DNA from 3 places in the Halomonas sp. THAF12 genome. Region 2 is predicted to be linked to each of the others. Evidence: predicted binding sites of a transcription regulator. Region 2 holds the regulator's gene; each other region holds the start of a gene.
What was found. Region 2 encodes sigma-54, which starts transcription at its own class of promoters, with help from an activator protein. Its sites were predicted from a motif close to TGGCACNNNNNTTGCTNT; they were not measured.

Region 1: a site for sigma-54 is predicted at 4,584-4,601, ahead of glnK (P-II family nitrogen regulator). Genes of this name have one in related genera too.
Region 3: a site for sigma-54 is predicted at 5,405-5,422, ahead of glnL (nitrogen regulation protein NR(II)). Genes of this name have one in related genera too.

Annotation. Positions count from the first base shown of each region.
Region 1 covers NZ_CP045399.1:3,617,265-3,624,880, forward strand. Annotated here, with positions in the region: gene FIU88_RS16830 (hypothetical protein) at 1-476, shown strand, start outside; gene FIU88_RS16835 (YifB family Mg chelatase-like AAA ATPase) at 522-2,027, opposite strand; gene FIU88_RS16840 (accessory factor UbiK family protein) at 2,102-2,503, opposite strand; gene FIU88_RS16845 (P-II family nitrogen regulator) at 2,805-3,143, shown strand; gene FIU88_RS16850 (ammonium transporter) at 3,183-4,505, shown strand; gene glnK (P-II family nitrogen regulator) at 4,650-4,988, shown strand; partial or broken gene FIU88_RS19460 (P-II family nitrogen regulator) at 5,017-5,118, shown strand; gene FIU88_RS16860 (ferredoxin--NADP reductase) at 5,202-5,978, opposite strand; gene FIU88_RS16865 (LysR family transcriptional regulator) at 6,138-7,064, shown strand; gene FIU88_RS16870 (methyl-accepting chemotaxis protein) at 7,090-7,616, opposite strand, start outside.
Region 2 covers NZ_CP045399.1:2,585,300-2,592,915, forward strand. Annotated here, with positions in the region: gene FIU88_RS11915 (KpsF/GutQ family sugar-phosphate isomerase) at 1-590, shown strand, start outside; gene FIU88_RS11920 (HAD family hydrolase) at 605-1,162, shown strand; gene lptC (LPS export ABC transporter periplasmic protein LptC) at 1,167-1,751, shown strand; gene lptA (lipopolysaccharide transport periplasmic protein LptA) at 1,748-2,275, shown strand; gene lptB (LPS export ABC transporter ATP-binding protein) at 2,272-2,997, shown strand; gene FIU88_RS11940 (RNA polymerase factor sigma-54) at 3,155-4,555, shown strand; gene raiA (ribosome-associated translation inhibitor RaiA) at 4,668-4,979, shown strand; gene FIU88_RS11950 (PTS sugar transporter subunit IIA) at 4,983-5,468, shown strand; gene rapZ (RNase adapter RapZ) at 5,503-6,402, shown strand; gene FIU88_RS11960 (HPr family phosphocarrier protein) at 6,407-6,676, shown strand; gene pmbA (metalloprotease PmbA) at 6,762-7,616, opposite strand, start outside.
Region 3 covers NZ_CP045399.1:218,773-226,388, reverse strand. Annotated here, with positions in the region: gene FIU88_RS00995 (peptide MFS transporter) at 1-544, shown strand, start outside; gene FIU88_RS00990 (aminopeptidase P family protein) at 547-2,364, shown strand; gene glnG (nitrogen regulation protein NR(I)) at 2,915-4,321, opposite strand; gene glnL (nitrogen regulation protein NR(II)) at 4,314-5,360, opposite strand; gene FIU88_RS00975 (DUF4124 domain-containing protein) at 5,785-6,366, opposite strand; gene FIU88_RS00970 (ZIP family metal transporter) at 6,532-7,245, shown strand; gene glnA (glutamate--ammonia ligase) at 7,344-7,616, opposite strand, start outside.

The DNA of each region.
Region 1 (7,616 bases), 1.0 Mb from region 2:
TGCTGACGCTTGTGATGACGGTGCTGCTGCTCACCGGCTGCGCCACCGGTGGCCCGGAGCACCCCCAGACGGTCCGCCAGGCGCTGTTCGGCCTCGGCGAACGGGCCGCGGAGCGGGTGGGCGAGGCGCCGCCGCTGCCGAGCCCCCTGACCGACGAGGTGCTGCTGCTGGCCACGCCGGAGGTCGATGCCGGCCTCGGCGTCGGCAGCGATCGCCTGCTCGAGAGCCTGACCCGCGCCCTGCTGGGACTCGAGCAGAGCCCCCAGGTGCTGGACTGGCAGCCCGCGCTGTCACGGGGTGCCGAGGCCAATCAGTGGCGACTGGACAGCCGGCTGATCGCGGCCGGCCCGCGTCTCGCGCTGTCCGACCGCACCCTGCTGCCCTATCGCCTGCAGCTGACCCTGCGCCGCCCCGGCAGCGACACGCCGCTGTGGCAGGCGCAGCTGGATGGCGCCCTGGACGCCAGCGCGCTCTAGGCGAGGCCTGGACCAGCCTCCGGACAAGGCCGACACCTCTTCCCTTCAGCGCCCCTGCAGCAGCCGATCGAGCTGGCGATAGCCGATCGCCTCGATCAGCTGCTCGCGCCCGGGGCGTGCCTCGCCGGCCAGGTCGGCCAGGGTCAGCGCCACCCGCAGCACCCGGTGATAGGCCCGCGCCGAGAGGTTCAGCCGTTCCAGCACCCCGGCCAGCCAGGCCCGATCCGCCCCGTTCAGCGCGCAGGCGTCCTCCAGCTCGCGGCTGGCCAGATGGGCGTTGAGCGCGCCGCGCGCCCACTGGCGCTCGCGGGCCGCCAGCACCCGCTCGCGCACCGCCTCCGAGGGCTCGCCTCGCTCATGGGCGGTCAGCTGCTCCGGCGGCAGCGCCGGCACCTCCACCTGCAGGTCGATGCGGTCGAGCAGCGGGCCGGAGAGTCGCGCCTGATAGCGCTGGATCTGGGCGGCGGTGCAGTGGCAGGCCCGGCGTGGATCGCCGAGATGGCCGCAGGGGCAGGGGTTCATCGCCGCCACCAGCTGGAAGCGCGCCGGATAGCGCCGCTCGTGGCTGGCGCGGGCGATATGGATGCGCCCGGATTCCATGGGCTCGCGCATCACCTCGAGCACCTGGCGGGGGAATTCGGGCAGCTCGTCGAGAAACAGCACGCCGCGGTGGGCCAGCGAGATCTCGCCGGGCCTGGGCCGCGACCCGCCGCCGACCAGCGCCACCGCGCTGGCGGTGTGGTGGGGCGCCCGGAAGGGCCGGCGCCCCCAGCCCTCGTCGAGCGGCAGCCCGCACACCGAGCGCACCGCCGCCACCTCCAGGGTCTCGTCCTCGGTCAGCGGCGGCAGGATGCCGGGCAGGCGACTGGCCAGCATGGTCTTGCCGGTGCCGGGCGGGCCGGCCAGCAGCAGGTTGTGGCCGCCGCTGGCGGCGACCTCCAGGGCCCGCCGGGCCTGATGCTGGCCCCGCACCTCGGCGAGGTCGGCCCCCGCCAACGGGGCCTCGGCGGGACGCGACGCCCGATGGGGTGCGATCGGCGCCTGCCCCAGCAGGTGCGCCACCACCTCGAGCAGATGATCGGCGGGCAGCACCTCGAGGCCGCCGGCCAGCGCCGCCTCATCGGCGTTGGCCCGGGGCACGATCAGCCGCCGCCCGGCACGGCGCGTGGCCAGCGCCAGCGGCAGCACCCCGGCCACCGGGCGCAGCGCCCCGTCCAGGGCGAGCTCGCCCGCGCATTCGGTCTCGGCCAGCGCCGCGGCGGGAATCTGCCCCGAGGCCACCAATATCCCCAGGGCGATGGGCAGGTCGAAGCGCCCGCCTTCCTTGGGCAGGTCGGCGGGCGCGAGGTTGAGGGTGATGCGACGCAGCGGGAAGTCGAAGCCGGCGTTGACGAGCGCACTGCGCACCCGCTCGCGGCTCTCCCTGACGGCCGTCTCCGGCAGCCCGACCAGGGTGATGCCGGGCAGGCCGTTGGCCAGATGCACTTCCACCAGCACCTCGGGGGCCTCGAGGCCGAGACCGGCCCGGGTGCGAACGATCGACAGGGTCATCGGCGGTCCCTCGCGCTGATTCTGCCCTTAAGGCTAGTTCAGCACGGCGGGGACCGCCCGGTGGCGGCTCGGGATCAGCGGCCGGACTCGCCGGCGCCCTCCTCGGGGGAGGACGGGGGCTCCTCGTCCGCCGCAGCACCGGCTGCCGCAGCATCGGCTGCCGCAGCGTCGGCTGCCGCAGCATCGATCGAGGCCTCGTCCGCCACGGCCGGCACCTCGCCGCCCGAGCGGCTGGCGTCCAGCGCCTCTTCCAGGGCGGCGACCTGCTGCTCCAGCGCCTCGACCCGGCCGCGGGTGCGCTGCAGCACGTCCATCAGGATGTCGAAGTCCTCCCGCGACACCAGCTCGAGCCGGTCGAAGGCGCCGCGCACCACCTGCTGAATGCCTTTCTGCACGTCTTCCGGCGCCTGTGAGGCGCCCTGCAGGCGCTCGCCGATCTGCTGGGCCAGGCGGCCGATGCGGTCTTGGCTGACCATGATCTCTCTCCTGAGTGGAATGGGGCTGACTCCAAGGATACGCAAGCCGTTCGACGGGCGCATTCCCGCGTGCCGCGGGCTTCGCCCCCGGATGGTGCGAAGCGATCGCTCACCGGCATCAAATCAGTGCACGGCGCCCTGCCCCGCCTGCACCAGAATCTCACCATCGGGTCAGGTTGGAAAAACAAGATCATGAAAACCATGGCAAATTCGGTTTAGTGGCACGTTTTAAGCAATGACAGGAAAACCTGCACACACACCGCGCGGAGCAGCCCGCGCTCATCCAATGGGGAGATCCGGGATGAAGCTGATTACCGCCATTATCAAGCCCTTCAAGCTCGACGACGTGCGCGAGGCGCTCGCCGACAACGGCGTTCAGGGCATCACCGTCACCGAGGTCAAGGGCTTCGGCCGCCAGAAGGGCCACACCGAGCTCTATCGCGGCGCCGAGTACGTCGTCGACTTCCTGCCCAAGGTCAAGGTCGAGATCGCCGTCGATGATGGCCGCCTCGACACCGTGCTGGACGCCATCTGCAGCGCCGCCAACAGCGGCAAGATCGGCGACGGCAAGGTCTTCGTGACTCCGCTCGAGGATGTCATCCGCATCCGTACCGGCGAGCGCGGTGCCGACGCCGTCTAACCCGACCGCCTCTCTCCCTTTCCGTCTGGAGTGACAGCCATGAACGAGATTACCGAGCTGAGCTATGCGCTCGATACCTTCTACTTCCTGATCTGCGGCGTCCTGGTGATGTGGATGGCCGCGGGCTTCTCGATGCTCGAGGCCGGCCTGGTGCGGTCCAAGAACACCGCCGAGATCCTGACCAAGAACATCGCCCTGTTCGCCATCGCCTGCACCATGTACCTGCTGCTGGGCTACTACCTGATGTACTCCGGCGACGCGGGCGGCATCCTGCCCAACCTGGGCTTCCTGCTGGGTGACGACAACACCGTGGCCGCGGTCACCGCCGGCGGCGACGACGCTCCCTACTACTCCATGCGCGCCGACTTCTTCTTCCAGGTCGTGTTCGTGGCCACCGCCATGTCCATCGTCTCCGGTGCCGTGGCCGAGCGCATGAAGCTGTGGGCCTTCCTGGCCTTCGCCGTGGTGATGACCGGCGTCATCTACCCGGTCTCCGGCTACTGGACCTGGGGCGGCGGCTGGCTCTCCGAGCTCGGCTTCTCCGACTATGCCGGTTCCGGCATCGTGCACATGGCCGGTGCGGCCGCGGCGCTGGCCGGCGTGCTGGTGCTCGGTCCGCGCAAGGGCAAGTACGGCAAGGACGGCAGCATCTTCGCCATCCCCGGCGCCAACATGCCGCTGGCCACCCTGGGTACCTTCATCCTGTGGATGGGCTGGTTCGGCTTCAACGGCGGCTCCGAGCTGAAGGTGTCCGACGTGAGCTCCGCCAACAACATGGCCCAGGTGCTGGTGAACACCAACGCCGCGGCCGCCGGCGGCGTGATCGCCGCGCTGATCCTGGCCAAGGCCTGGTTCCGCAAGGCCGACCTGACCATGGCCCTGAACGGCGCCATCGCCGGCCTGGTGTCCATCACCGCCGATCCGCTGTCGCCCAGCGCCCTGGGCGCCACCCTGATCGGTGCCGTCGGTGGCCTGCTGGTGGTGGTCTCCATCATCAGCCTCGACAAGCTGAAGCTCGATGACCCGGTCGGTGCCATCTCCGCCCACGGCGTGGTCGGCATCTGGGGCGTGCTCGCCGTGCCGCTGACCAACGACGGTGCCTCCTTCGGCGCCCAGATCATCGGCATCCTCGGCATCTTCGCCTGGGTCTTCCTCGCCAGCCTGGTGGTGTGGCTGATCATCAAGGCGATCATGGGCGTCCGCGTCAGCGAGGAAGAGGAATACGAGGGCGTCGACCTGGCCGAGTGCGGTCTCGAGGCCTACCCCGAGTTCACCGTCTCCAAGGTGCACGGTGGCGGCGGCTCCTCCGGTCGTGCCCGCAGCGAAAGCGCCGGCCAGTCGCACATGGCCGCGCGCTCCTGATCGCCCCGTCCTGACGGCAACACGAAATGGCCCCTCGCGGGGCCATTTTTTTGTTCTTCACGCCGTGGGTGTATGCTCTGGCACAATGATTCCGTCAGGGATGGCGAGTGGCGCCATCGGATACGAACCATCGAGGAGATGACCATGAAGCTGGTGACCGCCATCATCAAACCGTTCAAGCTCGACGACGTCCGCGAGGCGCTCTCCGACATCGGCGTCCAGGGCATCACCGTCACCGAGGTCAAGGGCTTCGGCCGTCAGAAGGGCCACACCGAGCTCTATCGCGGCGCCGAGTACGTCGTCGACTTCCTGCCCAAGGTGAAGCTCGAGGTGGCCGTGGACGAGCCGATGACCGAGCAGGTGATCGACGCCATCACCCAGGTCGCGAACACCGGCAAGATCGGCGATGGCAAGATCTTCGTCACCGCCCTGGAGCAGGTCATCCGCATTCGCACCGGCGAGACGGATAAAGACGCCGTCTGATTACCCAGGTCGCGCTTAACCCTGCAGCAAGATCGGCGATGGCAAGATCTTCGTCACCGCCCTGGAGCAGGTCAGCGGAACGCCGCACCGCCGCATTCGCACCGGCGAGACGGATAAAGACGCCGTCTAAGCGGCAAGCTGAAATCGCCGGAAGCAAAAGAAAACCCCGAAGGCTCAACCTTCGGGGTTTTCTTGTAGCTCGGCGCTGGCCGCTTACTTCTCGACGAAGGCGCGCTCGATGACGTAGTCGCCGGGCTCGCCGAGGCGCGGCGAGATGTTGAAGCCCAGCTCGTCCAGCAGCGCACTGGTCTCGTCGAGCATGGCCGGGCTGCCGCAGATCATGGCGCGGTCCTGCTTCGGGTCCAGCGGCGGCAGGCCGGTGTCCTCGGCCAGCTTGCCGCTGCGGATATGGTCGGTCAGGCGGCCCATGGTGTGGAACTCCTCACGGGTCACGGTCGGGTAGTAGACCAGCTTCTCGCTGATCTCCTCGCCCAGGTACTCGTGGGCCGGCAGTTCCTTGGTGATGAAGTCGGCATAGGCCAGCTCGCTGACGGTGCGCACGCCGTGGATCAGCACGATCTTCTCGAAGCGCTCGTAGGCCTCCGGATCCTGGATCAGGCTCATGAACGGCGCCAGGCCGGTGCCGGTGGACAGCAGGTAGAGGTTGCGGCCCGGCAGCAGGTCGTCGGTGACCAGGGTACCGGTGGGCTTGCGGCTGACCATGATCTGGTCGCCGACCTTGAGGTGCTGCAGGCGTGAGGTCAGCGGGCCGTCCGGCACCTTGATGGAGAAGAACTCCAGGTGATCCTCGTAGTTGGGGCTGGCCACGGAGTAGGCGCGCATCAGCGGCTTGCCGTCGACTTCCAGGCCGATCATCACGAACTGACCGTTCTTGAAGCGCAGGCTGCGCTCGCGGGTGGTCTTGAAGCTGAACAGGGTGTCGTTCCAGTGATGAACGCTGAGGACTTCTTCCAGGGCGAACTTGCTCATGCCGACTCCTATGTTTCGCGAGAGCGCATATACCGAAAACTCATAATTGCGCCGATTGATCTTTGCAGAGGATTCTAAGAGACGGCAGGATATCTGTTAAATGGGTTGTATGGATAAAGCTTATCTATACTCCAGATATACTGATCCGGAGCCCTCCCCATGCGCTATACCCTGCGCCAGCTCGAGGTGTTCGTGGCCGTGGCCCAGCACGAGAGCGTCTCCCACGCCGCCCGCGCCCTGGCGCTGTCCCAGTCGGCGGCCAGCACCGCCCTGGCCGAGCTGGAACGCCAGTTCGACTGCCGCCTGCTCGACCGCATCGGCAAGCGCCTCAAGCTCAACGCCCTGGGCTTCCAGCTGCTGCCCAAGGCCGTGGCGCTGCTCGACCGTGCCGAGGAGGTCGAGGAACTGCTGCGCGGCCAGCAGGGCGTCGGCACCCTCGATGTGGGCGCCACCCTGACCATCGGCAACTACCTGGCCACGCTGCTGATCAGCGACTTCATGCAGCAGCATCCGGGCAGCCGCATCCGCCTGCAGGTACGCAACACCCGCACCATCATCGACGGCGTGCGCCACCACGAGCTGGACCTGGGCCTGATCGAGGGCCAGTGCGAGGACGAGGAAGTGATCACCCAGCCCTGGGTGGAGGACGAGCTGGCGGTGTTCTGCGCCCCGGGCCATCCGCTGGCCGGCCAGGGCCCGGTGGAGCTCGACCGGCTGCTGCGCGAGGACTGGATCATGCGCGAGGAAGGCTCCGGCACCCGGCTGACCCTGGAGCAGGCCGCCCGGCACCGGCGCGGGCGCTTCAACACCCTGCTCGAGCTGGAGCACACCGAAGGCATCAAGCGCGCCGTGGAGTCGGGGCTGGGGATCGGCTGCGTCTCGCGCCTGGCGCTGCGCGACGCCTTCCGTCGCGGCAGCCTGGTGCCGATTCCCACCCCCGACCTGGACCTGAGCCGCCAGTTCGCCTTCATCTGGCATCGCCACAAGTACCTGGCCCCCGGCATGCGCGAATTCCTCAAGCTGTGCCGGCAGATGACCGAAGGCATCCGCTGCAGCGACGAGATCGACCTGCCCCACCAGTCCTGAAGGCGGGGCGAGACGCTGCCCGTGATCAGGCGGGCTCGCCGCGGCGGGCCCACGCATCCGGCAGCGCCGCGGCGGCGGCGTGCCGGCTCAGGGTGAAGCCCCCCACGGCCTCGGCCAGCCGCTCGGCCTGCTCCTTGAGCCGCTCGGCGGCGGTGGTCGATTCCTCCACCAGGGCGGCGTTCTGCTGGGTCATGTTGTCCAGCTCCGAGACCGCCACGTTGACCTGGCCGATGCCATCGCTCTGCTCGCCGGTGGCGCTGGTGATCTCGCCCAGCACGTCGGCCACGCGGGTCACGCTCTCGACCAGCTCCTCCATGGTCTCGCCGGCGGCCTGCACCTGGCGCTCGCCCTCCTCGGTGCGGGTCGCCGAGGTATCGATCAGCGCGCGGATCTGCTTGGCCGACTCGGCGCTGCGGCTGGCCAGCTGGCGCACCTCGCCGGCCACCACGGCGAAACCGCGGCCCTGCTCGCCGGCCCGGGCCGCCTCCACCGAGGCGTTGAGCGCCAGCAGGTTGGTCTGGAAGGCGATGCTGTCCATCATCTTCACGATCT
Region 2 (7,616 bases):
GCTCGACCCTGGCTCGCCACGCCGAAGCCCATCTGGACGCCGGTGTCGAGCGCGAGGCCTGCCCGCTGGACCTGGCCCCAACCTCCTCGACCACCGCCGCCCTGGCGCTGGGTGACGCCCTGGCCGTGGCACTGCTCGAGAGCCGCGGCTTCACCGCCGAGGACTTCGCGCTCTCGCATCCCGGCGGCAGCCTCGGCAAGCGCCTGCTGCTCAAGGTCTCGGACCTGATGCACCAGGGCAGCCGCCTGCCGAAGGTCGCGCTGGGCAGCCCGCTGCGCGATGCGCTGCTGGAAATCACCCGTCAGGGGCTCGGCTTCACCTGCGTGATCGCCCCCGACGGCCTGCTGGCCGGGGTCTACACCGACGGCGACCTGCGCCGCACCCTGGATCAGTTCAACGACCTGTCGTCGCTGACGGTGGATCAGGTGATGACCGTGCCCGGCAAGCGGGTCTCGCCCGACACCCTGGCCGCCGAGGCCGTGCGCCTGATGGAAGACAACCGCATCACCGCGCTGGCCGTGGTGGACGACGACGGCCGCCCGGTGGGCGCCCTGCACATGCATGACCTGCTGGCCAGCGGCGTCATCTGACCCAAGGAGATTCCATGTCCTCAGACGCCCCCCTGCAGCATCCGGACCTGGTCGAGCGGCTGCGCCGTGTGCGCCTGCTGGCCCTGGACGTGGACGGCGTGCTGACCGACGGCCGCCTCTACTTCGATGCCGACGGCGACAGCCTCAAGGCCTTCCACACCCTCGACGGCCACGGCCTCAAGCTGGTGCAACGCGCCGGCATCCAGGTGGCGCTGATTACCGGCCGCGACTCGCCGATGGTCACTCGCCGCGCCAGCGCGCTCGGCATCCGACATCTCCATCAGGGCATCGAGAAGAAGCTGCCGACGCTGCGCCAGCTTTGCCGGGACCTGGCGCTGGACCTCTCCGAGATCGCCTACTGCGGTGACGACCTGCCCGACCTGGCCCCGATCCATCGGGCCGGCGTCGGCATCAGCGTGCCCGGCGCGCCGAGCTACATCCGCCGGCACGCCGACTGGGTCACCGAGCGCGAGGGCGGCCATGGCGCGGTACGCGAGATCTGCGACACCCTGCTCCAGGCCCAGGACCGGCTGGACGCCGTGCTCGACACCTACCTGAACGGCCAGGACTGACGCCATGCGCCTCCCCCGCCCCGGTTTTCGCACCTGGCTGTTCCTGCTGTTGCTCGCCCTCGGCGGCGGCCTGGCGCTGCTCGACCAGCGCCCCGAGGCACCGCCGGGCCCCGCGCCCCAGGGCGAGACGGGAGAGCCCGACTACTATCTGGAAGACGCGCACCTGACGCGCTTCGACGCCCAGGGCGCACCGCACCAGCGACTGACCACGCCGCGCCTGGAGCACACGCCGGTCGACGACGTCACCCGGCTGACCACGCCCCACGCCGAGCTCCGCGACAGCGAGGGCCGGCTGTGGCTGGCCGACGCCGAGCGCGGACGCCTGGAAGACGGTCAGCGCCTGCTCACCCTCCAGGGCCAGGCGGTGCTGACCGCCCCCGAGGAGCGCTGGCGGCTCGAGACCGAGCGCCTGCACTACGACAGCCTCGCCGGTCACGCCTGGAGCGACACGCCGGCGCGACTGAGCCAGCCGCCGCAGCGGATGCGTGGCGAGCGCTTCGACGCCTGGCTCGATGACAACCGCGCCCGACTGACCGACAATGTGCGCGGCCACCACCCGCCGGACACCCAGGAGGACCCCGAGTCATGACGCGATCCCTCGCCTCACTGCTCAGCGCCGCACTGCTCGCCACCGCGCTGGCCGCCCCCGGCGCCTTGGCGCTGGAAGGTGACGCCAGCGCCCCCATCCAGGTCGAGGCCGACCGGCTGGACCTCGACGATCGCGCCGGCACCGCCGTCTACCAGGGCGACGTGCGCATCCAGCAGGGCAGCATGCAGCTGACCGGCGACCGCGTGGAGATCCAGCGCAACGACGCCGGCCAGCTGACCACCGCCACCGCCACCGGCCAGCGCGCCTACCTGGAGCAGCAGCCCTCCCCGGATCAGCCGCTGGTCCGCGCCTGGGGCCGCACCGTGATCTACCACGTGGCCGAGCGGCGCATCGAGCTGGTCGACCAGGCCGAGCTGCACCAGGGCGGCGACACCTTCGACGGCGGCTACCTCGAATACTTCCTCGATCGCCGGGTGGTGCAGGCCCGCTCCGACGCCCAGGGCGTCGGCGAGAGCCAGCGCGTGCGCATGACCCTCGAGCCGGAACAGCAGGACGGCCCATGAAGACCCTGAGCGCCCGGAACCTGGCCAAGAGCTACAAGCGTCGCCGCGTGGTCCACGACATCAGCCTGGAGATCCAGCAGGGCCGCATCATCGGCCTGCTGGGCCCCAACGGCGCCGGCAAGACCACCTCCTTCTACATGATCGTCGGGCTGGTCCGCGCCGACGCCGGCCGTGTCGCCATCGACGACCGCGACCTCTCCGGCGCCGCCATGCATCAGCGCGCCCAGGCCGGGATCGGCTACCTGCCACAGGAAGCCTCGATCTTCCGCAAGCTGTCGGTGGCCGACAACATCATGGCGATCCTCGAGACCCGCCGCGACCTCGACCGCAGCGGCCGCAAGGCGCGCCTGGAGGCGCTGCTGGAGGAATTCCACATCACCCACATCCGCGACAACCTGGGCATGAGCCTGTCCGGCGGCGAACGCCGGCGGGTCGAGATCGCCCGGGCGCTGGCCACCGAGCCCGACTTCATCCTGCTCGACGAGCCCTTCGCCGGCGTCGACCCCATCTCGGTGGGCGACATCAAGGGCATCATCCGCCAGCTCAAGGCGCGCGAGATCGGCGTGCTGATCACCGACCACAACGTGCGCGAGACGCTGGACATCTGCGACGGCGCCTACATCGTCGGCGACGGCCAGATCATCGCCGAGGGTGACGCCGAGGAGATCCTCGCCAACCAGCGGGTGCGCGACGTCTACCTGGGCCAGGACTTCCGCCTCTGACCCCTTGGTCTTCGCAAGTCACTGATATACTGCCGCCATGCACGGACGGGCATGGTGATTGCCGTTGGCACGCTAATTGCTGCGAACACGCTTGCATGGCGGACGCCCGGGCACTAGGGTGGAAGACCTCTTCACCGCAGGATCGGACCGCTCGCCCATGGCCATGAAGGCATCCCTTCAACTGCGTGTCGGCACCCAGCTGACCATGACCCCTCAGCTGCAGCAGGCCATCGGCCTGCTGCAGCTCTCGACCCTCGATCTGCGCCAGGAGGTCCAGCAGGCCCTCGAGGCCAATCCCATGCTCGAGCTCGAGGACGACTTCGGCGAACAGGCCGTCAGCGAGACGCCGGACGACGACTGGTCGGACGAGATCCCGGAAGAGCTCAGCGTCGACAGCGACTGGTCCGACACCTTCCAGGACGCCGGCGGCAGCGGTGAGGCCCCCGACTTCGAGCGCCAGGCCGCCGGCCAGAGCCTGCAGAGCCATCTCGTCTGGCAGTTGGCGATGAGCGGTCTCGATGAGCGCGAGAGGCGCATCGCCGAGAGCCTGATCGATGCCGTGACCCCGGACGGCTATCTGGATCAGCCGCTGGACGAGCTGCGCGATGGCCTGCGCGCCCAGGGCCTCGAGGGGCTCGCCACCCGTGAGGTCGAAGCGGTGCTGCTGCGCCTGCAGCAGTTCGAGCCCACCGGGGTGTTCGCCCGCGATCTGCGCGAGTGCCTGCTGCTGCAGCTCGCCACCCTGCCCGATGACACCCCGCTGCTGCCCCAGGCCCGGCGCCTGGTGCGCCAGTTCCTGGAGGCCCTGGCCGGCAACGATCGCCGGCTGCTCAAGCGGCGCCTGGGGCTCGATGACGATACCCTCGAAGAGGTCATCGCCCTGATCCGCGGCCTCGACCCACGGCCGGGCAGCGAATTCGCCAGCGGCGACAGCGACTACGTGATTCCCGACCTGATCGCCCGCCACACCCCCCAGGGCTGGCGCGTCGAGCTCAACCCCGAGGCGATGCCGCGGCTGCGCATCCAGCCCGACTACGCGGCGCTGATCAAGCGCGCGGACAAGAGCGACGACAACCAGTTTCTCAAGGACCACCTGCAGGAGGCGCGCTGGCTGATCAAGAGCCTGGCCAGCCGCAACGATACCCTGCTGCGGGTCGGCCACGAGGTGATGACCCGTCAGATCGAGTTCCTCGAGCGCGGCGAGGAAGCCATGAAGCCGCTGATCCTGGCCGACATCGCCCAGGCCGTGGAGATGCACGAATCGACCATCTCCCGGGTCACCACCCAGAAGTTCATCCACACGCCGCGCGGCGTCTTCGAACTCAAGTACTTCTTCTCCAGCCAGGTCGGCGACGGCGAGGACGCCCACTCCAGCACCGCGATCCGCGCCCGCATCCGCAAGCTGATCGAGGGCGAGCCGCCACGCAAGCCGCTGTCCGACAGCAAGCTGGTCACCCTGCTCGCCGAGGAGGGCATCGAGGTCGCCCGTCGCACCGTCGCCAAGTATCGCGAAGCGATGCACATCCCGTCTTCCAGCCAGCGGAAACGCCTCGGCTGAGACCCCGCCGAAGGCGATTTCCAGAGCGTGAAAACGCGTCTGTCGCGGGGGGTTTGCAAGGCATCAAAAAGGGTTACAATCGAGTCACCACCCAAGGAGCAAGGAGCGTGTCATGCAAGTCAACCTCACCGGCCATCACGTGGAATTGACCGAGCCCCTGCGTGACTACGTGCAGGAGAAGCTCTCCCGCCTGGAACGTCACTACGACAACATCACCACCGTTCAGGTCACGCTCTCCGTCGAAAAAGAACGCCAGCAGGCCGCCTGCACGCTGCACGCCGCCGGTGCCGATCTGCACGCCGAAGCGATGGATGCCGACATGTACGCCGCCATCGACGCCCTTGCCGACAAGCTGGACCGCCAGCTCGTCAAGCACAAGGAAAAGACCCAGGCCCGCGCCCAGGGCGCCGCAAGCGTCCGCTGAGTCATGTCTCTTGAAACCATCCTTCCCCCCGAGCGCACCCTCTTCGGCGTGCCCGGGGGGAGCAAGAAACGGGTGCTGGAATTCTTCAGCACCTTCATTGCCCAGAACATTCCGAGTCTCGACAGCCAGGAAGTCTTCAGCCGGCTGATCGGGCGCGAACGGCTGGGCAGCACCGGCATCGGGCACGGGGTCGCCATTCCCCACTCCCGCAACCCGCACTGCAAGGCGCCCATCGCCGGCTTTCTCAAGCTCGCCGAACCGGTCGACTTCGATGCCATCGACGGCGAACCCGTCGACCTGGTGTTCGTGCTGCTGGTTCCCGAGGAAGCCGACGACGCCCACCTTGCCCTGCTCGGCCAGGTGGCCAGCGTGATGAACGACGCCGAGACCCGCAGCGCCCTGCGCCGGGCCGGCAGCCAGCGCGAGCTTCACGACAGCCTCCTCGACGCCATCCGACGACAGGCACCGGCCGCCAGCGGTCGCGGCTGAGCGCCGCCGCCTCGACCAGGAGACCCGACCCGTCATGCAGCTCGTCATCATCAGCGGACGCTCCGGCTCCGGCAAGTCGATCGCCCTGCAGGCCCTCGAGGACCTCGGCTTCTACGCCATCGACAACCTGCCGGCGATGCTGCTTGGCCCGCTGGTCGACGAGCTGCGCAGCGGTCAGTCCCTTCGCAGCGCCGTGGCGGTCAGCATCGACGCCCGTAACCTGCCCCACGCCCTGGAGCGCTTCCCGGCGCTGCTCGAGGACGTCCGCTCCCGCGACATCCAGTGCCAGGTGATCTATCTGACCACCGACGCACGCATCCTGCTGGAGCGCTATTCCGCCACCCGGCGCCGCCACCCCCTGACCCGGGACACCGAGATGACGCTGGCCGAGGCGATCGACCGCGAGGAAGACGCCCTGGCAGAGATCCGCGACCTCGCCGACCTGCTGATCGACACCTCGCGGCTCTCGGTGCACGACCTGCGCGGCCGCATCACCGACCAGGTGGCCGGCCATCGCCGCGAAGGGCTGACGCTGACCCTCGAGTCCTTCGGCTTCAAGCGCGGCGTGCCGCTCGACGCCGATATCGTGTTCGACGTCCGCTGCCTGCCCAACCCCTACTGGGACCCGCGGCTGCGCGAGGCGACCGGCCGCGACGACAGCGTGATCGCCTTCCTCGAGAGCTATCCGGTGGTCGACGAGATGGCCGCCGACATCCTGGCCTGGGTCGAGCGCTGGCTGCCCCGCTACCGGGCCAGCCAGCGCAGCTACCTGACCGTGGCGATCGGCTGCACCGGCGGTCAGCATCGCTCCACCTACCTGGCCGAGCGGCTGTCCCGGCGACTCGCCGAGACCCACGCCGGCGTTCGCCTGCGTCACCGCGAGCTCGGCCTGCAACTCACGCTCCCCGCCCCGAACGACGCCAAGGATCGCTAGTCACGTGCCCAGCCGCAAGCTCACCCTGACCAACAAGCGCGGCCTGCACGCCCGCGCCGCCACCCGCCTGGTGCAGTGCTGCCAGCCCTTCGCCTCGCGGGTCATCGTCTGCCACGGCGACCAGCAGGCCGATGCCGCCAACATCATGGCGCTGCTGATGCTGGCCGCCCCCTGCGGCACCGAGCTGACCCTGGAGGCCGACGGCGACGACGGCGAGGCGGTGCTGGACGCGCTGGAAGCCCTGTTCGAGGCCCGCTTCGACGAAGAGACCTGACGCGACACGCGACCGAGCCTCGAACGAAAAAAGCCCGCGAGTATCTCGCGGGCTTTGTGTTTGGAGTGTCGTTACCGTGGCCGGCTCAGCTGCCGGCCACGGTCATCTCGTCGATCAGCCAGCTGCCGGTGTGAATGCTGCCGCGGGTGTCGATGTCGTCGCCGACGCCGACCAGCCCCTGGAACATCGTCGCCAGGTTGCCGGCGATGGTGAATTCCTCCACCGGATGCTGGATGCGGCCGTTCTCGACCCAGAAGCCCGCGGCGCCGCGGGAGTAGTCACCGGTGACGCCGTTGACGCCCTGGCCCATCAGCTCGGTGACCAGCACGCCGCGATCCATGCGCGCGAGCAGGGCCTCCTGGGACTCGAGCGGCGCGGTGAGGCGCAGGTTGCGGGCGCCGCCGGCGTTGCCGGTGGTCTCCATGCCCAGCCGCCGCGCGCTGTAGGCGGACAGCATGTAGCTGGCCAGCCTGCCCTGGTCGATGAAGACGTTGTCGCGGGTCGCCACGCCATCGCCGTCGAAGGCGCTGCTGGCCATGCCGCGCATCAGTCGCGGCTTCTCCTGCAGCGAGAACCACTCGGGGAAGAGCGCATCGCCGAGGCGGTCGCACAGGAAGGAGGACTGGCGATAGAGGGTGCCGCCGGCGATGGCGCCGAGGAAGCTGCCGACCAGCCCCGACGCCAGGCTCGGATCGAACAGCACCGGCATCCGCCCGGTGGCCGGGCGCTGGCCGCCCAGCCGGCGCAGGGTGCGCCGGGCGGCGCTCTCGCCCACCGCCTCGGGGGCCAGCAGCTCGCGAGGATCGCGGGCGCTGGTGTAGTCGTAGTCGCGCTGCATGCCGTGCTCGTCCTCGGCGATCAGCATGCAGGACAGCGAATGGCGGCTGCCGCGCTGACTGCCCAGGAAGCCGTGACTGTTGGCATAGACGCGCACGCCCTC
Region 3 (7,616 bases), 1.4 Mb from region 2:
GAACCCCATCTTCATCGTGCTGCTCGGCCCGCTGTTCGGCTGGCTGTGGCCGGCGCTGGGGCGCCGCCGCCTGGAGCCCGGCAGCCCGATGAAGTTCGTGCTCGGCCTGCTGCTGGCCGCCGCCGGCTTCGGCCTGATGGTGCTGGCCGCCCAGCGGGTGCTGAGCGGCCCCGGGCTGGTCTCGCCGCTGTGGATCATCGCCAGCATGCTGATGCTGACGCTGGGCGAGCTGTGCCTGAGCCCCGTGGGCCTCTCCACCATGTCCGGCCTGTCGCCGCGGCGCACCCAGGGCCAGCTGATGGGGCTGTGGTTCACCGGCTCGGCGCTCGGCAACCTGGTGGCCGGCCTGATCGGCGGCCACGTCAATCCCGAGGAGGTCCAGCAGCTGCCCGAGCTGTTCGGCCGCTCGGCCATCGCCCTGGTGATCTTCGCCGCGGTGCTGCTGTTGCTCGTGCCGGTGTTCAAGCGCATGCTCGGACACCACCGCCTCATCGACCCGACCGCCGCCCATCGCGCGGACGCCACCGACCCGCAAGGAGCCTGAGCATGACCTCTTCCAGTGCCGCCACCGCACGCCAACGTCTCGACGCCCTGCGCGAGGTCATGCGCGAGCACGCCATCGATGCCTGGTGGCTGCCCTCCTCCGACCCGCACAACTCCGAATACCTGCCCGAGCACTGGGCCGGCCGCGCCTGGCTGTCCGGCTTCGACGGCTCGGTGGGCACCCTGGTGGTGACCCAGCACGACGCCGGCGTGTGGGTCGACAGCCGCTACTGGGTGCAGGCCGAGGAGCAGCTGGCCGGCAGCGCCATCGCGCTGATGAAGCTCACCCCCGGCCAGGCCGACGCGCCGATGCGCTGGCTGGCCGAGCGGCTCGACGAGGGCGCCACCCTCGGCTTCGACGCCGACGTGATGTCGCTGGCCAGCGTGCGCCGGCTCGAGGATCATCTGGCCCCGGCGGGCGTTCGCCTGCGCGGCGACGTCGACCTGCTCGACGCCATCTGGCCCGAGCGTCCGGCGCTGCCCGAGGCGCCGCTCTACGCCCATCCGGCGGCCTATCTCGACGAGACCCGCGGCCAGCGCCTGGCCCGGGTACGCGAGGCCATGGCCGAGCACGACGCCGACTGGCACCCCGTCTCGACCCTGGACGACATCGCCTGGCTGACCCAGCTGCGCGGCGCCGACGTCGAGTTCAACCCGGTGTTCCTCGCCCACCTGCTGGTGGGCCGCGACAGCGCCACGCTGTTCGTCGCCCCGGGCAAGCTCGACGACGCGCTCACGGCGGCGCTGGCCGACGACGGCATCGCGGTGGCCGACTACGCCGACTGGCCACGCCGGCTCGGCGAACTGCCGACCGACGCCCGGGTGCTGATCGACCCGGCCAAGCTGACCCTGGGCACCCGCGAGGCGCTGCCGGAAGGCGTGGCGCTGGCCGAGGCCTACCAGCCCAGCACCCTGGCCAAGGGCCGCAAGAGCGACGCCGACCTGGCCCACGTGCGCGAGGCCATGGAGGAAGACGGCGCGGCCCTGTGCGAGTTCTTCGCCTGGCTCGAGGCCGCGCTCGAGCGCGGCGAGACGATCACCGAGCTGACCGTGGACGAGAAGCTCACCGCCGCCCGCGCCCGCCGCCCCGGCTTCGTCAGCCGCAGCTTCGGCACCATCGCCGCCTACAACGCCAACGGTGCGCTGCCGCACTACCACGCCACGCCGGAGGCCCACGCCACCATCGAGGGCGACGGCCTGCTGCTGATCGACTCCGGCGGGCAGTACCACGGCGGCACCACCGACATCACCCGGGTGGTGCCGGTGGGCAACATCACCGACGCCCACCGCGAGGACTACACCCGGGTGCTCAAGGGCACCATCGCCCTGTCCCGGGCGCACTTCCCGCGCGGCATCCCCTCGCCGCACCTGGACGCCATCGCCCGCGCCCCGCTGTGGGCCAGCGGCCGCGACTACGGCCACGGCACCGGCCACGGCGTGGGCTACTTCCTCAACGTCCACGAGGGCCCGCAGGTGATCGCCTGGTACGCCCCGGCCGCACCGCACACCGCCATGCAGCCGGGGATGATCACCTCCATCGAACCCGGCGTGTACCGCCCGGGCCAATGGGGCATCCGCATCGAGAACCTGGCCGCCAACCGCCCCGCCGAGGCGAGCGAGTTCGGCGATTTCCTGCGCTTCGAGACGCTGACCCTGTGCCCCATCGACGCCCGGCCGATCGACGTCGGCCTGCTCGACCCCGCCGAGGCCGATTGGCTCGACGCCTATCACGCCGAGGTCCGCAGCCGGCTCGCGCCGAAGCTCGAGGGCGAGGCCCTGGCCTGGCTCGAGCAACGCACCCAACCGCTCGAGCGCGGCTGAGCGGAAGCGGCTTTCCCGAAGCCGAAACAGGAGAAGGGCGCCCCGCGGGGCGCCCTTCTTCGTGATTCCTCACTCTTTACCTCTGACTCCTCGCACCTAATCCTCCGCCATTTCCGGCAGCAGCGTCTCGAGCTTGCCGGCGCTCGAGAGAGCGCGTATTGCGCCCCCAGCCCAGCGGCTCGGCGGCTCAGTCCTCCGCCATCTCCGGCAGCAGCGTCTTGAGCTTGCCGGCCCTTGAGAGAGCGCGTATTGCGCCCCAGCCCAGCGGCTCGGCGGCTCAGTCCTCCGCCATCTCCGGCAGCAGCGTCTTGAGCTTGCCGGCCCTTGAGAGAGCGCGTATTGCGCCCCCAGCCCAGCGGCTCGGCGGCTCAGTCCTCCGCCATCTCCGGCAGCAGCGTCTTGAGCTTGCCGGCCCTTGAGAGAGCGCGTATTGCGCCCCCAGCCCAGCGGCTCGGCGGCTCAGTCCTCCGCCATCTCCGGCAGCAGCGTCTTGAGCTTGCCGGCCCTTGAGAGAGCGCGTATTGCGCCCCCAGCCCAAGGGCTCGGCGGCTCAGTCCTCCGCCATTTCCGGCAGCAGCGTCTTGAGCTTGCGGGTCAGCGTATTGCGCCCCCAGCCCAGCAGCTCGGCGGCCTCGCCCTTGCGCCCGCCGGTGTGCTTGAGCGCGGTCTCGATCAGGATCTTCTCGAAGTCCGGCACGGCTTCTTCCAGCAGGTGGGTGTGGCCGGCGGCGAGCGCGCGGTCGGCCCAGTCGCGGAAGGCCAGGCGCCAGTCGCCGGCGGCGCCGCCCTCGTCGGCCTCGCGCAGCTCCGGCGGCAGGTCCTCGACCAGCACCTCGCGGCCGGAGGCCATCACCGTCAGCCAGCGGCAGGTGTTCTCCAGCTGGCGCACGTTGCCCGGCCAGGCCAGCCGCGTCAGGTGGGCCTCGGCCTCCGGCGTCAGCACCTTGACGTCGGTGGCGAGCTCCTTGGCGGCCTCGGCCAGGAAGTGGCGCGCCAGGCGCGGGATGTCCTCGCGGCGGTCGGCGAGCTTGGGCAGGTGGACGCGGATCACGTTGAGGCGGTGGAACAGGTCCTCGCGGAAGCGGCCGTCCTCGACCAGGCCCTCCAGGTTCTGGTGGGTGGCGGCGATGATGCGCACGTCGACCTTCACCGAGGTGTGGCCGCCGACGCGGTAGAACTCGCCGTCGGCCAGCACCCGCAGCAGGCGGGTCTGGGTCTCGGCCGGCATGTCGCCGATCTCGTCGAGGAACAGGGTGCCGCCGTCGGCCTGCTCGAAGCGGCCCTGGCGCTGGGCCGTGGCGCCGGTGAAGGCGCCCTTCTCGTGGCCGAACAGCTCGGATTCGATCAGGTCGCGGGGAATCGCCGCCATGTTCAGGGCGATGAACGGCTTGCCGCCGCGCGGGCTGTGCTGATGCAGCGCCTGGGCGACGCGCTCCTTGCCGGTGCCGGACTCGCCGTTGATCAGCACCGTGATGTGCGACTGCGACAGCCGGCCGATGGCGCGGAACACCTCCTGCATGGCCGGCGCCTCGCCGATGATCTCGGTGTCCAGCCCCTCAGGGGCACTGACCGGGCGCTGGCGTTCGCGGGCGTGGGCCACGGCGCGGCGCACCAGCGCCAGGGCCTCGTCGACATCGAACGGCTTGGGCAGGTACTCGAAGGCGCCGCCCTGATAGGAGGCCACCGCGCTGTCGAGGTCGGAGTGGGCGGTCATCACGATCACCGGCAGCTCCGGATGCGCCTCGCGTACCTTCGCCATCAGGTCCAGGCCGTCCAGGCCCGGCATGCGGATGTCGGTGACCAGCACGTCGGGCGGATCCTCGAGCAGCCGCTCGAGGATCCGGTCGGCACGCTCGACGCTCTCGACCTCGAGGTCGGGCTGGGCCAGAGCGCGCTCCAGCACCCAGCGAATGGCGCGATCGTCATCGACGATCATGACGCGTGCGGCTTCAGTCATGGGATGTCTCCAGCGGTATCAGCAGTCGGAATTCGGTCTGGCCCGGCCGGGAGTCGCACTCGATCAGCCCCTGGTGACGGTGCAGGACCGACTGGGCGATCGACAGCCCCAGGCCGCTGCCCTCGGCGCGGCCGGACACCATGGGGTAGAACAGCGTCTCCTTGAGCTCCTCGGGGATGCCGGGACCGTTGTCGATGAGGCTCACCTGGCAGACCAGGCGATGGCGCTCGGCGCCCAGGGTGAACTGGCGACGCGCGCGGGTCTTGAGCACCAGGGTGGGCCCCTCGATCCCGGCCTCGGTCATCGCCTGCACGGCGTTGCGCGCCACGTTGAGGATGGCCTGGATCAGCTGGGACTCGTCGCCCATCAGATCGGGCAGGCTGGGGTCGTAGTCGCGGGTGAACGTCACCTCGGGATGCTCCACCGCCACCAGCGCACGGACCCGCTCCAGCACCTTGTGGATGTTGAGCGGCTCGTGACGATTGAGGCGATGCGGGCCGAGCATGGCGTCCACCAGGTCGCGCAGCCGGTCGGCTTCCTCGACGATGATATGGGTGAACTCGGTGAGCCGGGAGTCGCCCAGGTCACGCTCCAGCAGCTGGGCGGCGCCGCGGATCCCGCCCAGCGGATTCTTGACCTCATGGGCGAGCCCGCGCGCCAGCACCTTGATCGTCTCCTGGCGGGTCTGCAGCGCCTCCTCGCGGGAGATGCGCAGCAGCCGGTCGCGGGGCTCCAGCTCCATCAGCAACTCGTCCGACGACAGCGGGGTGACGGTGTAGTCCACCGTCAGCGCGTCGCCGGTGGGCAGGGTCAGGCGCGCCTCGCGCTGGGTATAGGGATGGAACTCGTCGCGGGCCTTGGCCAGCAGCTCGCCGATGTCGTCCTCCGAGTTCACCAGCCCCGGCAGCGGCTGGCCGATCACCCGCGAGCGGCTCAACGCCAGCAAGGCCTCCGCCGCCGGATTCATCCAGCGCAGCCGCAGCTGGCCGTCCAGCAGCAGCACGGCGGTGGTGAGGTGTTCCATCAGGCGTTGATACATTGGTGCATTCCCGGCAGCGGAGTGGAGGGGCGCCTCCCTCAAGTTCTGCAAGAAGCGCGCCACTTTGGGGAAGACGAAATGGCGTCGCCTCCCGGCTGATCCGACATGGGGATCATGCACCATGGTAGTGCACCAAGCTGGTGCACGCACTGCGAGGTCGCGCTTACTCCCGCTCGGGCGCCTTCCGAAGGTGCGCGCGCGGGTCGTGATGCGCTCGCCATGCCTCATGGTCGCGCCGGCGGCGATCGTCCCGGGGCGGATGATCGCCGCGCAACGCCTCGGCATGGCGGAAGGCGCTGCCCTCGCTCACCCGGCCGGCGTGATCGAAGGCATCGAAGCGCCCGTCGTCACGCGCCGGGGGCGGGTCACAGGGCCTCGGGGAGCCGTCCGGACACAGCGGTCGATGTGGCCGGCGAGGGGGCAGCTAATGGTTGGCGGGGTTGTTGGGATTGCTCGGCAGATTGACGCTGGCCCGCTGGACGAAGAGCGTCAGCGGCGAGGTGCGGTGGCGCACCGCGCCGGAGGCGTCGAGCAGCTCGGCCTGCACCCGGTGCTCGCCGCGGTTGAGGTTGGAGAGCAGGAAGGTGTCGGTGTGCATGGCGGACTGGCTGACCTGGCCGTCCACCAGCAGCCGCACGCGATGGTCGTCGCGCAGGTCGGGGCGGATGGCGAGCCGCACCTGGGCGTTGCCCGCGGCGCCGGTGGGCAGGGTCGTCTCCTGCTCGGGGGAGGCGATCGCGAAGACGTCGTAGGGCATGAAGGGCTGGCCGGGCTCGCCATAGCGCGTGGTGCCGTCGGCCCGCCCGGGCGAGGCACTCGACAGCGGCTGCACCGGGCGCGACGGCACCACGGTGAGCGGATCGAGCTCCATCGCCTCGCCGCCGCGCTTTGGATCGTCGGTGAAGACGACGTTGCCCTGGGCGTCGGTGGTGCGATAGATGGTCTGTGCCGCCGCCGGCAGGCTCAGCGCCAGGCTCAGCGCCAGTGTCATGACAACCTTGTGCATGTGTCTCTCCCGGGTCCGTGACGGCCGTCCATGGCGCGCCTTGCGCCTGCCGTCATCATGCTCCAAGCCTAGACCAGGGCGGCCCCGGAACGGAATCCACGTTCGCGGGCCGAGCGAATGCGAGTAGGATGATTCTGCGACACGACAAGCCAAGGAGCGAGCTGCATGGACGCGTGGGAGAAGGTGATAGCGCTGACCCTGATGGCCGGCATGGCGATGCCGCTGGGCGGCTGGGTGGCCAAGGAGGAGCGCATCCGGCCGAACTGGCTGGAAAACGAGCTGCGCCACGGCATCATCGCCTTCGGCGGTGGCGCGCTGCTCTCGGCGGTGGCCCTGGTGCTGGTGCCGAACAGCTTCGAGGCCCTGGACCTGGCGCCGGCCATGGCCTGGTTCCTCGCCGGCGGCCTGACCTTCATGGCGCTCGATATCGCCCTCTACCGCAACGGCACCCCCGCCAGCCAGCTCACCGCCATGCTCGCCGACTTCCTGCCCGAGGCCCTGGCCCTGGGCGCGGCCTTCGCCTACGGCGGCGGCAGCGGCGTGCTGCTGGCGCTGCTGATGACGCTGCAGAACCTGCCGGAGGGCTTCAACGCCTATCGCGAGCTGCGCGAGAACACCCACTACTCGACCCGGCGCCTGCTGACGATGTTCTTCGCCATGGCCTGGCTGGGGCCGCTGGCCGGCCTGAGCGGCTACTGGTGGCTGGCCGCCTACCCGTCCACGGTGGCCGCGATCATGCTGTTCGCCGCCGGCGGCATCCTCTACTCGGTGTTCCAGGACCTGGCGCCCCAGGCCCGGCTCGAGCGCCACTGGGGCCCGCCGCTGGGGGCGGTGTTCGGCTTCGCCATGGGCATCGGCGGCCATATGCTGATCTACTGATCCCGGGCGGAGGCCCCGGGAGAAAGACGCACAAAAAAAGGCACGCCCACGGGCGTGCCTTTCGCGTGCTGGAGCGCGGCGCCGGGCGCCGCGCGGCATCAGCAGCTGTAGTACATGTCGAACTCGACCGGATGAGTGGTCATGCGCAGGCGCTCGACGTCCTCTTCCTTGAGCTCGATGTAGGCATCGATCATCTCGTCGGTGAACACGCCACCCTCGGTCAGGAAGGCGCGGTCCTCGGCCAGCGCCTCGAGGGCCTGGTCCAGGCTCTCGGCGACGGTCGGGATGGACTTGCCTTCTTCCGGCGGCAGGTCATAGAGGTTCTTGTCCATGGCGTCGCCGGGATGGATCTTGTTCTTGATGCCATCGAT